Regions from separate parts of the Ensifer sp. NPDC090286 genome, predicted to be linked through region 1. Evidence: riboswitches for the same ligand, from Rfam matches in the RefSeq annotation. Region 1 holds a riboswitch; each other region holds the start of a gene.
The links. Region 1 has a riboswitch for cobalamin ahead of ACIQUG_RS05355 (DUF1636 family protein). Riboswitches for the same ligand answer to the same signal wherever they lie in the genome.

Region 1 (5,170 bases):
TAGGTGACCGCGTAGGCGATCGGGATCTGGTCGGAGAAGGTCTTGGCCTGTTCCGGTGTGAGCCCCAGCGAGTTGATCTGGTCCGTGGCGACGCCGATAGCCGCCGAAATCGTCTGCGAACCGGCATACATGCCGGCGCCGTAGCCGAGCGGAAGCCCGGCGATTAGCGCGCAGAGATAGGGAACGATGAGGCAGAGCACGAGGACCGAGAGCGCAAAGGCGATCTGCTTGGGTCCGTCCGTGCTAAGGCCCCGCACGAATTGCGGGCCGACGCCATAGCCGACGGCGAACAGGAAGATCAGGAACAGGGTTGATTTCAGATCACCGGAAACCTGGATGCCCAGCTGCCCGATGAGAACACCCGCCAGAAGCGTGGCGGTGACATTGCCCAGGTTGAAGCCCGCGACCTTGATGGGGCCGATCAGGAAACCGATGCCGAGGGCAAGGAAGATGGCGACGGGCGGATAGGTCCGAAGCGTGTCGACGAAGAAATCGATGGGATTCACTGCTGTCCCCTTCAGAAAGTTGAATTGCCATCACTTCATTTTGGGATCTGCGCGGCTAAGTTGAGCTTGTTTCCGGATCGTGTCGATGCCCAATCTTAATCCCGGCAATTGTTGCCTCGGTCGTCGAAATTCTCAACCGCCATAGGGTTACGTGAGCGTAACGTATGTTACATTTCAGCGGTTTTACTTGGGCTGCGCGCTTGGCGGGCGCCGCGATGCGTCCCCCGCATGCGATCGAAACACGGATGCGCGCGGCCGGGTCGCGCCGGCACTTCAACTCTGGTGTTGTAATTCGTAATGTTATCTCGCAACGTGAGGCATGAGGCGCTTTCTCTTGGCTATGCTTGAACATACGGCTGGAGGCGCAAGGAACGGTGGGCCTTTCTGCTTGCGATAGGGGCGACAGAACTTCGAGGGTCGAGATGAAACGCGGCATCGTCTGCGCAAGCGCGGCCGGTTCGTAAGGTGACGAGGAGGGGGGAGCAATGATGGATGAGGTTATCCGTAGGCTGGGGGCGCTAGGCGTTCAGCTTCCAACGCCGCCGAAGCCGCTCGGCGCCTACCGCGCGGTGATCGAGGCGGGCGAGATGCTTCATGTCTCGATGCAGGGGCCGCTGCTCGACGGGCGCTTCGTCCATACGGGGCTGCTCGGGCGCGAGGTGACGATCGACGAGGGGCGCAAGGCGGCCGAGCTGGCGGTGCTCAATGCGCTGGCGCAGATCCACGAACATCTCGGCCGTTTCGAGCGCATTCGCCAGATCGTCCGGCTGGAGGGGCATGTCGCCTGCACCGAGGATTTCCTCGACCACCCGAAGGTGCTCGACGGCGCCTCCGAGTTTCTGGCTGCCGCCTTTGGCGAAAGGGCGGGCCATATCCGCTCCGTCTGCGGCGTGCGCAACCTGCCGGGCAACGCAGCGGTGGCGGTGACGCTGACGGCCGAGCTCTTTCCGCCGGAGTTCTGAGGCGGCACGGCCGCCTGCCGGCCGTAAGGCGGATTTCGTCTGTTGGGCGTCGGATCGTGTCCGGCGCTCAATTTTCGGCTTGCGTTATGTAATGTTATTTAATAACAAACTGCGCATGACGATACGCCGCATGTTGATAGATCCTTCCCGCCTGTGCCGTGCGGTTGTCTCCCCTGCCGATTCATGCGAGGAAGGCGGTGATGGTGCTGCGTCCGCGACAATGCGGAGGCGGCTGAAAAGGGAACACGGAACGGACGACCCTGATGGGGCCGAGACCGTGGCTGCCCCCGCAACTGTGAGCGGAAAGCGCATTCACACCATGTCACTGGCGATAAGCCGGGAAGACGTGGATGCGCCACGACCCGCGAGCCAGGAGACCTGCCATCGAACCGATCAACCACAACGGACGGGGTGTTCCGATGGAAAAGAACTGGCTTTCGCACGACGGCTATCCGTCCTTCTGCCGTTTCGCCATCTCTTGCCGTCAGTCCGGCGGAGGGCAGGAATGGCTGAGCCGAATTTCCGACAGCACAAGATAACGGTCTGCACCGATTGCCGCTTCACCGGTGGCCCCTGCGCGCCCGGTGCCGAGCTGATCAAGCGGCTGAACGGCAGCATTGCCGCGCTTGGCGCGCCGCTCGATCGTGACTTCTCGATTGCCGGCACGGTGTGCATGGCGGCCTGCACGCGGCCCTGCACCATTGCCTTCCAGGCGACGGGGAAGGCAACCTATCTCTTCGGCGACGTCTCGCCGGAAGAGGATATCGAAGATCTCGTACGCTTTGCCACAACCTATGCGGAGCGTGGCGATGGCATGACGCGGGCGGCCGAGCGGCCACGCGGGCTGAAAGGCAAGACACTTGCCCGCATCCCCGCAGCGATGCTCGTTTCCGAAGACCTCGGCGGGCACTTCCAATGAGGGCGCAGGGAGGGATCAACCCATGAGCTGCACGGCGACGGGAGCGGCACTCAAGGTCGAGGGCCTTCACTGGGGGCCACGCGCGGGGCTGACGCTGGTCAAGGACATCGGCTTTTCGATCGCGGCGGGCAGCCGGCTTGCGATCCTGGGGCCGAACGGTGCCGGCAAGACCTCGCTTCTGCGCTGCCTCTACCGGGCGGTGCAGCCGAACGCCGGCCGTGTTTCGGTCGATGGCATCGATCTCTGGTCGATCTCGGCGCGCGAGGCGGCAAGGACGATCGCCGTCGTCCTGCAGGAAATGCCCGGGGACTTTCCCTTCAGCGTGCGCGACGTCGTGATGATGGGGCGCATTCCGCGGCGGGAAGGCTTGAGCGGCTGGAGCGATTTCGACCGCGATCGGGTGCAGCATGCGCTGGCGCATCTCGATCTCGCGCATCTTGCCGGTCGCCAGTTCTCCACGCTTTCGGGCGGTGAGAAGCAGCGGGTGCTGATTGCCCGTGCGCTGGCGCAGGAGCCGCGCATCATCATCCTCGACGAGCCGACCAACCATCTCGACATCCGTCACCAGCTCGAAATCCTCGAGTTGCTGCAGACGTTGAAGCTGACGATCGTCTCGACGCTGCACGACATCAATCTCGCCGCCGAGTTTGCGACCGACGTCGCGATCCTGACCGCCGGGCGGCTGACGGCCTTCGGCACACCCGAAGAGGTGCTCAGCCCCGGCGAACTTTCGGCCGCCTTCGGCGTCACTGCCACCGTTCACAATGCCGCCGCCGGCGGCGCCCGCTTTTCCTTTTCACTTCCTCGACAGGGATCTATTTCATGAAGATCAATATTGCCCCGTTTTCCCTTCTTTTCGTGCTTGCCGCCGCCACGCCGGCGCTCGCCTATCCGGTCACGGTCAAGAGCTGCAACCGCGAAGTGACCTTCGACGCGGCGCCGCAGCGCGCGATCGCCAACGACGTCAACCTGGTGGAGATGATGCTGGCGCTGAGGCTGCAGGATCGCATGGTCGGCTATACCGGCGTTTCCGGCTGGAAGACGCTGGACGAGAAGCTGCGCGAAGGCGTCAAGGAACTGCCGGAGCTTTCGGAGAAGTATCCGACCAAGGAAGTGCTGCTCAACGCCGATGCCGACTTCTTCTTTGCCGGCTGGAACTACGGCATGAAGGTCGGCGGCGAGGTCACGCCCGAAACCTTGGCGCCCTTCAAGATCGGCGTCTACGAGCTGACCGAATCCTGCATCCACGTGATGGCCAAGGCAAAGCCGACGATGGACGACATGTTCGTCGATCTTCTCAATCTCGGCCGCATTTTCGGCGTCGAGGATCGCGCCGAGACGCTGGTCGACGGCTACCGCCGCCAACTTGCCGAGATCACCAAGGCGAACGCCGGCAAGGCAAAGCCGACACGGGTCTTCGTCTATGATTCAGGCGAGGAAAAGCCCTTCACGTCCGGCCGCTTCGGCATTCCGACGGCGATGATCGAGGCCGCCGGCGGCGCCAACATCATGGACGATGTTGAAAAGAGCTGGGTGGAGATCTCCTGGGAGCCGGTGATCGAGCGCAATCCGGAAGTGGTGGTCGTCGTCAACTACGGCGAGGTGAAGGCCGAGGACAAGATCGCCTTCATGAAGACCAATGCGGCATTCAAGAATGTCGATGCCGTCAGGAACGATCGCTTCGTCGTGCTCGACTATGTCGAGGCGACGCCGGGGCCGCGCAACATCGACGCCATCGCCCGCCTCGCCAAGACCTTTCACGGCGAAGGCCTGTAACCGATGCTGGCTGAGGATACGTCGGCTGACACCGTTGCGGTTTCGCGTGCCGCGTCTCAACGGGTGGCCCGCAGCGGTCTCGGCCTTGCCGCGGGCCTGCTGCTGCTTCTCCTGACGGTGACGGCCGCCGTATCGCTCGGCTCGGCGCAGATCCCGGTTGCAACCGTCTGGTCGATCATCGCCAGCAAGATCTCGCCCGGTAGCGTCGAGGTCTTCTGGTCGGCGGGCCGCGAGAGCATCGTCTGGGACGTGCGCCTGCCGCGGGTGATGTTGGCGAGCCTCGTCGGGGCTGGGCTGGGGCTGACCGGCGCCGTGCTGCAGGCGGTCACGCGCAATCCGCTCGCCGATCCGCATCTGCTCGGCGTTTCCTCCGGTGGCGCGCTCGGCGCGATCGTGGCGCTGCTGCACACCGGCATGATCCTCGGCCTTGCCACGGTGCCGCTCTTTGCCTTTGCCGGCGCGCTGCTCGCAACCGTGCTGGTCGCCTACGTCTCCCGCGTGCTCGGCAGCAGCGCCGACCGGCTGGTGCTCGCCGGCGTCGCGGTCGCCTTCGTCTTAACGTCCGTCGGCAACCTCATGATTTTCCTTGGGGATCCGAGGGCGACCCATACGGTCATCTTCTGGATGCTCGGCGGCCTTGGTCTGGCGCAATGGTCGCAGCTCGTCTATCCCGGCGGGGTGCTCTTCGTCTCGCTCGCCTGGCTGATGATCCGGGCGCGCGAGATCAATGCGCTCGCCATGGGCGACGAAACGGCGATGACGCTCGGCATTCCCGTGCGCCGCTTCCGGCTGACGCTGTTCGTCGTCACCGCACTTCTGACCGGGGTGATGGTCGCCTTTTCCGGCGCGATCGGTTTCGTCGGGTTGATGGTGCCGCATTTCGTGCGGCTCCTGGCCGGCAGCGACAACGTGAGGGTCATTCCGCTTTCGGCCTTCTTCGGGGCGCTGACGCTGATCCTTGCGGATCTGACGGCCCGCGTCATCATGGCGCCGGAGGACATGCCGAT
Region 2 (5,170 bases), 240 kb from region 1:
GTATCCGGCGCATGTCCACAAGCTCTCGCCTGTCCTGACGCTGCAGGGGGCGGTTGCCCATTGCGACATGCCGCTCGAAAGCGGACCGACGCTCTTCCTGCCCTATAGCCAAACCTATGTGCCGGGCTATCTGGCGCTCAACCGGCCGGAGTTCCGCGCCTATTTCGACGCACACCACGTGCAGCTACCGCTCGAAAAAGGCGATGTCGTCTTCTTCAATCCGGCGCTCTTCCATGCCGCCGGCACCAACCGCTCGCAGGATATTCGGCGCGTCGCGAACCTGCTGCAGGTGAATTCGGCCTTCGGCCGCGCCATGGAAACCGTCGATCGACTGACGATGAGCGCGACGCTCTATCCGGCCTTGAAGGCCTTGCTGGCGGACGGCAAGCTGACGCAGGCGGAAGCGGCCAATGCCATCGCCTCCTGTGCCGAAGGCTACTCGTTCCCGACCAATCTTGACCGAGACCCGCCAATCGGCGGGCTGGCGCCGAAGACGCAGGCGCAATTGATGCGCGAGGCGCTCACTGCGGGAACGGGCGAGGAGGAGTTTCTAGCGGTGCTTGAGGCGCAGGCGAAGCGCAAGCTGAGCTGACGCGCGGGCTACCATTTGACAGGCTCCCGGCGTGGTTTCACCCGGGTGCCGCAGCCGTTTCAAACGAACATTTCCGAGGGAGAAATTCGATGAGTGGACAATTGCAGGGCAAGATCGCCATCGTTACCGGTGGTACGCAGGGGCTGGGCGCGACGATTGCTGGCCTTTTCGCCGAGCGCGGCGCCAAGGGTATCGTCATATGCGGACGCAACGCCGCCAAGGGACGGGCGAGGGCCGAGCAGATCGGCACGGCACATGGCGCGAAAGTCGTCTATGTCGAGGCCGATCTGGAGAAGGTGGACGACGCCCGCAAGGTGGTCGCCGCTTGCGACGCCGAATTCGGCCGGGTCGATGCGCTGGTCAACGCCGCGGCCATCACCGACCGCGGCACGATCCTCGATACCACGCCCGAACTCTTCGACCGCATGTTCGCGATCAACGTGCGCGCACCGTTCTTCCTGATGCAGGAAGCGGTGAAAGTCATGCGGCGCGAGAAGACCGAAGGCACGATCGTCAACATCGGCTCGATGTCGGCGATGGCCGGCCAGCCCTTCATCGCCGCCTATTGCTCGTCGAAAGGCGCGCTCGAAACGCTGACCAAGAACACGGCCTATGCGCTGCTGCGCAACCGCATCCGCGTCAACGGGCTGAATATCGGCTGGATGGCGTCCGAAGGCGAAGACCGCATACAGCGCGAGTTTCACGGCGCGGCTGCCGATTGGCTCGAAAAGGCGGCGGCCAGCCAGCCTTTCGGCCGGCTCGTCGATCCGGCCGAGGTGGCGCGTGCCTGCGCCTACCTGTCGTCGGCCGAATCCGGGCTGATGACCGGATCGGTGATCTGCTTCGACCAGTCGATCTGGGGCGCCTATGACGGCTCGCCGCATCCGGTCGCTCCGCTCTGAGGCGAGGCAGAAAGAAGCAGGTGGAAAGCGGCGCGTCCGGTTTCGCCCGGTTGGCGCCGCTTGTCTTTCTCAATTCCCTGTGCACTTAGTGCCGTCGTCAGGTGCCCGCGAAAGCGGGAGAATCGGGAATCCGGTCGATATTCCGGAACGTGCCCAACGCTGTGACGGGGACGATCGCGTCTAAGAGAGCCTTGAATTGATTCAAGGTTTTGCCACTGGATCTTCAATCGATCTGGGAAGGTGAGGCGATCGGTTGAACCGAAGTCAGAAGACCGGCCTGGCGAGATAGACCGAACCCCGCGTGGACGGCGGGAGGTTTTCGCATTGTTGGGGATCGAACGATGCTGACTGAACCGAAGGGCGGCCTTGCGGCTGCCGGTGCCTTTTCGCTGCAAGAGCGGGAGGCCGTCTACCGTGCGATCGAGACACGTCGAGACGTGCGCGATGAATTCCTGCCCGAGCCATTGCCGGATGATCTGATCAGGCGTCTGCTGGCGGCGGCGCACAGCGCCCCGTCCGTGGGCTTCATGCAGCCCTGGAACTTCGTGCTGGTGCGGGCGGAAGAAACGCGCGAGCGGGTCTGGCAGGCGTTTCGCCGCGCCAATGACGAGGCCGCGCTGATGTTCGAGGCGGAACAGCAGGGAAAGTATCGCGCGCTGAAGCTCGAAGGCATTCGCAAGGCGCCGCTCAGCATCTGCGTCACCTGCGACCGCACGCGCGGCGGCACTGTCGTGCTCGGGCGTACCCACAATCCGCAGATGGACGTCTATTCCACCGTCTGCGCCGTGCAGAACCTCTGGCTTGCAGCGCGGGCCGAAGGGGTGGGTGTCGGCTGGGTCAGCATCTTCCACGAGGCCGAGATCAAGGCGATCCTCGGCATCCCCGACCATATCGAGATCGTCGCCTGGCTCTGCCTCGGCTATGTCGACCGCCTCTATCAGCAGCCGGAACTCGCCGTGAAGGGCTGGCGCCAGCGCCTTCCGCTCGAGGGCCTGGTTTTCGAAGAAGGATGGGGATGCAGCAAGGAGAAGGCGTAAGGCCTCGCCCGATCAATTCTGGACCGGCTGATAGGCCGGTCCCTTCGGATGCTTGAGGTCGATCGCAGTTTCTTCCTGCGGCAGGTAGGTGGGGCCGACGACGCGCACCTTGTTCTTCGACGGATCATAGGGCCGCTCTTCGGGCGGCGCCTTGGCGGTCTCGCCCGCCGCTTCCGGCTTCTTCGTCTCGATGACGATGATCGACGACTGGTCGTCGCCGATCTTCGTTCCTGTCGTCTTCGGCGTGGTTGCGGCGGTCTGCGGTATCTGGCAGCCGCACTGGCCGGGCTTGCCGACGGCGCGGGTGCGATAGGCAAAGGCGTTGGGCATTTCGGTATAGGGACGGCCGGTCACGGCCGAGACCATCCTGTCGCTCTCTTCCGTGTTGAGCTCGTGGAAATAGAGTTCCGTCTCAGCCCCTGGGCAGCGGGCCCGGCAGGCCTGTTCGTCGCGTGGGAAATCGGCCGGCGTCGCATCGGACGAGATCGGGAAGAAGGCGCCGTCGCAGGTGCGCACGCACATGGTTCTGAGCGTGCCGCTATAGTAGCGCTCCTGCGGCGCGTAGCCGTCTTCGCCGTGTCCGAGCATCGGGCCGTAGGCGTCGTCCGGCGGTAGGTCGGCAACGATGTTGCGGTGGCTTTCCGGCACGTCCGGCTCGACGCTTGCGAACTCCTCGCGGTCGCCATAGCAACCGTTGATCTCAAGTGCAGCGAGGATGCGGCGCCGGCTGTCGTCGCTGCCGCCGGCGACGATCTGCTCGCGCTCGGACTTCAGCATGCGCAGATTGTCTTCCATCTCGGCGATGAGACCGTTGAGCCCGCTGCAGGTGTCGGGGTCGCCGCCGTCGTAGCCGATGGCGTTGCCGCCACCGCACCCGGCGCGGCGGCGGTCGTTCTTCGCCCGCCGCAGTTCGATGTTCTGCCGTGAGATTGCGCTTGCATAGTCGCGGGCATCGGCATTGCTGGCGACGTAGTCAGGCAGTTGCGCGAGCCGGGCGTTCAGTCGGTCGCAGGCCGTCGATGCCAGTGACGGACCGGCACCGATCAGAACCAAAGGCACAAGGGCCGCAGCGACGTGTTTCAGGCGCGTGAACACGGGGCGTAAGTCTCTTCCTGTTGCCAGGTCGGCGCCAACTTCTGCGGGTGGCTGCCAGCGGCATTCCTGTTTCGCCTCCATCATAGAGCTTGTCGGTGATCGTGCAACGACAAGCGACGGTTTGCGTTAACAGTGCCGATCGACGGACGCGCTTAGGCGGCGCGGGCGGTTTCCAGCGACATCGGGCGGTCGAGAACGGTGCCTTCGATTGCAGCGACCGCTTTCATCCGCGAAAGCAGATCCGGGGTCACTTCCCAGGCAACGGCAACCGCGAAGACCGAGCCGATGCGATGCGGTTCGGCGATGCGCTCGCCCGGGCATCCCATGCGGCGGAACATGCGCTCGAGGAACACGTCCGTCACGGTGACGATGTGGCTGATGCCGGAAGCAAGGCCAAGCTCACCGACGCCGCACATCAGCTCGGCAGCCGCGACCGTCACCTGGTTCGAAGCGCGGTCCTGCGAAATCTCCGGCTCGATGCAGAAGCGGCTGGACTCCCAGACCGAAGCGCTGCGGATTTCCGGATTGTCGCCGAGCAGGATCGGGAAGGTGTCGTCCAGCATGTTCGGACCGAGCGTCGGGAGCAGCCTCAGCGATCCACGCAGGCGGCCATCCGGGGCGTAGGACAGCACGTAGAGCGGGTTTGCCTTATCGTAGTTGTCGATTTCCCACTCGCCTTCGGTCTGCACGTCCCATTTCAGGAAGTCGTGGAAGACGCGCTTGCGCAGCCGGAACATGTCGTCGGCCGCCTCTGGCTGTTGTGCGCGGGTCTTTCCGTTCAGGATCCTGATCATCGTTTTCTCCATCCGAGTTTGGGGATGGGGCGATGCTGTCAGGCTCGCGGCGGTTGCGTAACTGTCGCTAGCGACAGTTCAAATGCGCGATATTTGCCACTAGATTTCGAGGGGTTTCGGTGGAGGTGTGTTGTCGGGTGTCAAACGGTGGGGATCAGCGCGTGCCGTACGGCCTGTGCCACGGCCTGGGTGTTGGAAACGACATTCAGCTTGCGCCGCGCATTGGTCATGAAGAAGCGCACGGTGCGCTCGGAAATGCCGAGGATCGTGGCGATCTCCCAATAGCTCTTGCCGGCGGCAGCCCAGGTCAGGACCTCGGTCTCGCGCCCGGTCAACCGCATCTCGCGGGTCGAAATGCTGCCGGCCATGGCGCCGTGCTCCAGCATGGCGGCATGGAAGAGATTGGCGGCCAGCTGGAAATCACGCAGGTGATGGCGGCGATAGGTCGTCCATTCGCCGGCCGACATGTTGACGTTGATGGCCAGCAGCGCCATGCGCCCGGCAGGCGAGGGCAACGGCAGGGCGACGCCCTCGGTGGAAATGCCGATTTCCTGGGCCGCCTGGAACAGCGGTTCGCATTCCGGGAATCGATGCCGCGCCATCGTCCATTCCACCGGCCGCACGCCACCAAGCGCCAGCTTCAGGATCGGATCGATCCGGTGAAGGCTGCGGGCGCGGTAGATCTCGGCGGCATAAGCGCCAAAGGTGTGATGCAGCCGGCAGACCTTGAGCTCGTCCGCATAGGGCTCG
Region 3 (5,170 bases), on a different contig from region 1:
GAATGCCGCCATTGTGGTTCATCTCGACCTCGCCCGCGACCTTCATCACCCGGCAGGTGCCGCAGATGCCGCCTTCGCAGGCAGCGCCGATGCGCACCCCATTGGCGCGCGCCGCCTGCAGGATCGTCTGGCCGGGCTTGGCCTCGACCTCCTTGCCGCTCATGGTGAAGGCAACCTTGGCCGCCTGTATCTCGCCCTCGTCTCCGGCACCGGCGCGCACGGCGATCTCTTCGGCGGCGGGTGCTGCCGCCGGCTGGAAGCTCTCCTCGTGATAGCGGCCCATGTCGAAACCGGCCGTCTTCAGCATCTCGCGCACGCCGCGCATGAAGGGCTCGGGGCCGCAGCAAAAGACGGTGCGGTCCATGAAATCGGGCGCAAGCAGCGGCAGCTTGGCGCCGTCGATGCGGCCGCGCAATCCGTGCCAACCGTGGCGCGCCTCATGCCCCTCGACGATAAAGCCGAGGTTGAGCCCGGACATCTGGGTGGCGAGCACTTCCAGTTCCGAACGGAACAGCAGATCGTCCGGACGACGCGCGCAGGAGATGAAGGTCACATCCGTCTCCGGCACGCAATCCGCCATCCAGCGCGTCATCGACATCATCGGCGTGATGCCGGAGCCGGCCGAGATGAACAGGTACTTGTCGCCGGGATGACGAACGAAGCTGAAATCACCGAGCGGACCGAAGGCCCGGAGCTTCATGCCCGGCTTCAGGTGGTCGAACATCCAGCGGGTGCCGATGCTGTCGGCCTGCGCCTTCACCGTGACAGCGATTGAAAGCGGCCGCGACGGCGTCGACGACAGCGTGTAGGTGCGCATGACCGGCTCGTCGGCGACCGGCAGTTCGAGCGTTACGAATTGCCCGGGCAGATAGCGGAACCAGGCGGGCTTTTCGGCTCGGAAGCTGAAGGTCATGACATCGGCGGTCTCGACGACAGCCGATGTGCATTCGAGCATCTGCTGCCGATCGATCCAGACATGCAGCGCGTCGAAATGGTGAAACGAGGAGGCCATCTGCATGTCAGGCGACCCTTGAAAGGGGAGCCGCGTCGCCAGAAAGGCGCTGCTCCATGAACTTGCAGTACCACTCGACGAACTGCATCACGCCGCCTTCGTGCTCGGGCGAATAGGGACCGGGCTCATAGGCCGGCGAGCGGATGCCGAAGGCATTCTCCTCGACGATCTGGCGATCCTGATCGTTGGTCTCGGTCCAGACATGCGTCAGTTCCTCGAGGTGGTAATCGACGCCTTCGACCGCATCCTTGTTGACCAGCCACTTCGTCGTCACCTGGGTAAGTTCAGGCCCGAGCGGCAGCACGCGGAAGGTGATGGCGTGATCGGCGAGCACATGGTTCCAGGTGGTCGGGTAGTGGAACATCAGAAGCGTGCCGATCTGGCTCTGGGAAACATCGGCCGACAGAGCCCGCCTGACGGCGCGCGCGCCCGACATGGTGTAGCTTTCGGCATTGTCGACAAGCGGCATGCGGGCGGCGCGGAACTGGCCGGTTGGCGACATCCTGAACTCACTCGGCAAGCCTTCGGCCTCGCATTTCGCCCAATGTTCGGCGATCACGGGATCATCCTTGGCGCCCTGCACACCGGTCGCGGTCGGGGCTTCCGGATAGGTGCGGCAGAGTTCCGGGTGATTGGCGGCGCAATGATAGCATTCGCGGTTGTTTTCCCAGACGAGCTTCCAGTTGCCCTTCTCGACGATGGTGCTTTCGAACGCGACCTTGGTTTCGCCGAGCCGGTGCGGCGCGAGATAGGGCAAGGCCATCTCGCGGAACGCGGTGAAATCCATCGGCTTTTCCGACAGGTTGATGAAGATGTAGCCGCCGACCGTTTCGCAATGGATCGGCTTCAGGCTGTGGGCTGCCTTGTCGAAATCCTCCCCCATCTGCCGGGCGAAGAGCAGCGAGCCGTCGAGTTCGTAGGTCCACTGGTGATAGGGACAGACGAGCTTGGCCGACGAGCCCTTCTGTTGCGTGCAGACGCGCGAGCCGCGATGGCGGCAGGAGTTGTGCAATGCCCGGATCGTGCCCTGGCGATCGCGGGTGATGACAACGGGGTAGTCGCCGACCTGGACGGTGAAATAATTGCCGGCCCGCGGGATCTCGCAGTCATGGCCGATGAACAGCCAATCCTTGTACCAGATGTTTTCCAGATCCTGCCGATAGTAGTCGGGATCGATGTAGAAGGCCCGATCGAGGCTGTAGCCGTCGCGCCGGCCCTTCAGCTTTCGAAGCATATCGTTTCTGGTTTCCATGTCCTGTCCTCATGCGCCATGTCTTGGAGAGGCAGGACAGGAACCCGCACGGGCACACGCCCATGCGTTGTCGGCTCCGATCCGGCTGCCCGCCGCAACCCGTTACGGTTATGTCCGTCAAGGCTGGTTTCCGGGCTCAGGAGCGGTCCCTTCGGACCAGCCCGGCGCCTTCCCGGACGAACCGTCCAGTGGCCTTTGCCGAGGCTTTCGCTCCACCACCGTTGCGGGGGCAGCGCCGGGATTTGACCGGCTTCCCAATTCTCCGCCTTCTCTTCGAAGACGGCACCTTGAGTAAGGATATGTAATCGCGGAAACCGCCCTGGCAGCTGCCGGATAGCGACATCCAATTCCAGAATGACGACACGGGAAAAACCGCCATCAACGGCGCCTGTCTTAGAATTTTTACACTACAAACATATAGATAGCTCACATGTTGGGCATTTGCCGCCTTTTGCGGCGCGGGCGGCGCAGACGCGGGAAAGCTTCGCCCGTTTGCGACATCCCGTCAGATAGGGAACACTCATGATGCAGCCAGCAGGCAATCATTCATTAACCATGAGCCGCTAGCCTAGCCGGCGGACGAGAGAGGTCCTGCAGGCAGGCAGATGGCGCGCTGACGATCATGGCAAAGTTGAGATACTACGACGCGGCAGCCGAGGCGCCGCCGACAATCCCGCCGAAGACGGCGGTTCATACCGAATTCCTGCGCACGGGCCGGATCAATCGCAGGCAATGGGTGCCGAGCGAACGGCGCTACCTGAGCTATGAGGAAGTTGCGGACAGGACGGGCAAGAAGCTCAACACCGCCGGCGACACGACCCATAAGCGGATCAACGGCTTTCACACCTCGATCCAGTTCCCGAAGATGATCTTCCACCGCACGCTCGTCGGCCGGCCGCATCTCGGCTACTGTCACGTGACGGCGGCGCGCACGCCGGTTACGCCCTCCAAGGACATCACTTGGTCCTTCTACTTCGCCAACTTCTACTGCGACCTCGGCCACGAGACGCATTTTTTCGAAGGCATCCAACCCGGCTATTCGCGCATGTATTTCGCCGTCGCCATCGAACCGGGCGCGGAAGCCGGCCAAATGGTCATCAACCGCAATTTTCGTGACAACGGTCTGCTGTTTCGCACCGACGATCCCAAGGTCGCGCTGAAAAACGTGCTGATGCTCGGTGCCAAGGACGACGCGTTGCGCCGCATCATCCGCAGCCTCTGAGCCGAGCCGGTTGCCTCAAAGAAAATCGTTCTGTTTTTCCGGTGCGTCCGTTAAGGAAGCGTCGGAAAGGAAACGGCATGGCTGAGATCATCGATACGGATAGGGAACCGGACCGCGCGATCGCGCGTGCCTGCGCCGTTCTTGCCGAAGGCGAGCCGGTCGCCATTCCGACCGAGACCGTCTACGGCCTCGCCGCCGACGCCACCAATCCTGATGCGATCAGCCGCATCTACGAGATGAAGGGGCGCCCGCGCTTCAATCCGCTGATCTCGCATGTCTCCGACATGGCGATGGCCGAAGCCCACGTGCACTTCGATCCGGTTTCCCGTCAACTGGCCGAAGCCTTCTGGCCCGGCCCGCTGACGCTGATCCTTCGGCAGCGCGCCGACAGCACGGTTCATGCGCTGGCGTCCGCCGGCCTCGACACGCTCGGCATCCGCATGCCCGACGGTTTCTCCCGCCGGGTTATAGGCCGCTTCGGGCGGCCATTGGCCGCGCCCAGCGCCAATACCTCGGGAAAGATCAGTCCGACCAGTGCGGCCCATGTCGAGGCCGATCTCGGTGGAAAATTGAAGCTGATCCTCGACGCCGGCCAGGCCCAGATCGGCCTTGAATCGACGATCATCAAGGTCGATGGCGACGAGATCCGGCTGCTTCGGCCGGGTGGCCTCGATGCTGCCGAGATCGAACGCCTCCTCGGCCGTCCGGTGATCCGGCCGGAGGCGGCGGGAGCGACGATCGAGGCGCCGGGCATGCTTGCCTCGCATTATGCGCCCGGCGCTGCGGTGCGGCTCGATGCCGCCGAGGTGCATGCCGGCGAAGCCTTGATCCGTTTCGGCGGCAATCGGATTGCCGGCGAGGAACAGGCGGCCATCGTTCTCGACCTCAGTCCGACTGGCAATCTGCGCGAAGCCGCCGCCAATCTCTTCGACTACATGAAACGGGCGGATGCCAGCGGCGCAGAGACCATCGCCTTCGGGCCGATCCCTTCGGACGGGCTGGGGGAAGCCATCATCGATCGGTTGCTGCGGGCAGCCGCACCACGAGGGTAAGATAGTGCGGGGCATCTTCCGCGCGCCCGCTCTCACCGAACGGCACCCATTGCGGTTATGATCGCCGCCGACCAGGAACCGAGGATCCCATCCTCAGATCGACCGATCCGATAGCGCACAGGCGCAACGCGAAGTGAGGCCCATGACCACCCTTCCCTCTCCCGAACTCATCGCCTCCTTCGTCGACATCATCGGCAGCGCCAACGTGCTGACGGCCGAACCGGACAAGGCACGTTATCTCGTCGAATCGCGCGGACTTTATCGCGGCACGACGCCGATGGTGCTGCGTCCGGGCTCCGTCGACGAGGTCTCGCGCATCATGAAGCTTGCAAGCGCCACCCGCACGGCGATCGTGCCGCAGGGCGGAAACACCGGCCACGTCGCGGGGCAGATCCCGCGGGAGGGCAAGGCGGACATCGTTCTTTCGCTGGAACGGCTGAACCGCATTCGCGACATCGATCCGGTCGGCAATGTCATCGTCGCCGATGCCGGCTGTATCCTTGCCGACATCCAGAAGGCGGCGGACGAGCACAATCGCCTGTTCCCGCTGTCGCTCGGCTCGGAAGGTTCGGCCCGCATCGGCGGCAATCTCTCCACCAATGCCGGCGGCACCGCCGTGCTTGCCTATGGCA

Region 2: another riboswitch for cobalamin. It lies ahead of bluB (5,6-dimethylbenzimidazole synthase); the one in region 1 lies ahead of ACIQUG_RS05355 (DUF1636 family protein).
Region 3: another riboswitch for cobalamin. It lies ahead of ACIQUG_RS16485 (aromatic ring-hydroxylating dioxygenase subunit alpha); the one in region 1 lies ahead of ACIQUG_RS05355 (DUF1636 family protein).

Annotation. Positions count from the first base shown of each region.
Region 1 is NZ_JBIVYF010000001.1:1,088,218-1,093,387, reverse strand. It holds gene aspT (aspartate-alanine antiporter) at 1-506, opposite strand, end outside; gene ACIQUG_RS05360 (RidA family protein) at 992-1,468, shown strand; cobalamin riboswitch at 1,653-1,869, shown strand; gene ACIQUG_RS05355 (DUF1636 family protein) at 1,974-2,387, shown strand; gene ACIQUG_RS05350 (ABC transporter ATP-binding protein) at 2,410-3,213, shown strand; gene ACIQUG_RS05345 (ABC transporter substrate-binding protein) at 3,210-4,163, shown strand; gene ACIQUG_RS05340 (FecCD family ABC transporter permease) at 4,167-5,170, shown strand, end outside.
Region 2 is NZ_JBIVYF010000001.1:843,260-848,429, reverse strand. It holds gene ACIQUG_RS04175 (phytanoyl-CoA dioxygenase family protein) at 1-592, shown strand, start outside; gene ACIQUG_RS04170 (SDR family oxidoreductase) at 682-1,494, shown strand; cobalamin riboswitch at 1,577-1,790, shown strand; gene bluB (5,6-dimethylbenzimidazole synthase) at 1,836-2,531, shown strand; gene ACIQUG_RS04160 (DUF2865 domain-containing protein) at 2,544-3,626, opposite strand; gene ACIQUG_RS04155 (acyl-homoserine-lactone synthase) at 3,779-4,420, opposite strand; gene ACIQUG_RS04150 (LuxR C-terminal-related transcriptional regulator) at 4,561-5,170, opposite strand, start outside.
Region 3 is NZ_JBIVYF010000003.1:250,219-255,388, forward strand. It holds gene ACIQUG_RS16480 (2Fe-2S iron-sulfur cluster-binding protein) at 1-1,018, opposite strand, end outside; gene ACIQUG_RS16485 (aromatic ring-hydroxylating dioxygenase subunit alpha) at 1,020-2,264, opposite strand; cobalamin riboswitch at 2,368-2,569, opposite strand; gene ACIQUG_RS16490 (DUF6656 family protein) at 2,887-3,486, shown strand; gene ACIQUG_RS16495 (L-threonylcarbamoyladenylate synthase) at 3,564-4,538, shown strand; gene ACIQUG_RS16500 (FAD-binding oxidoreductase) at 4,681-5,170, shown strand, end outside.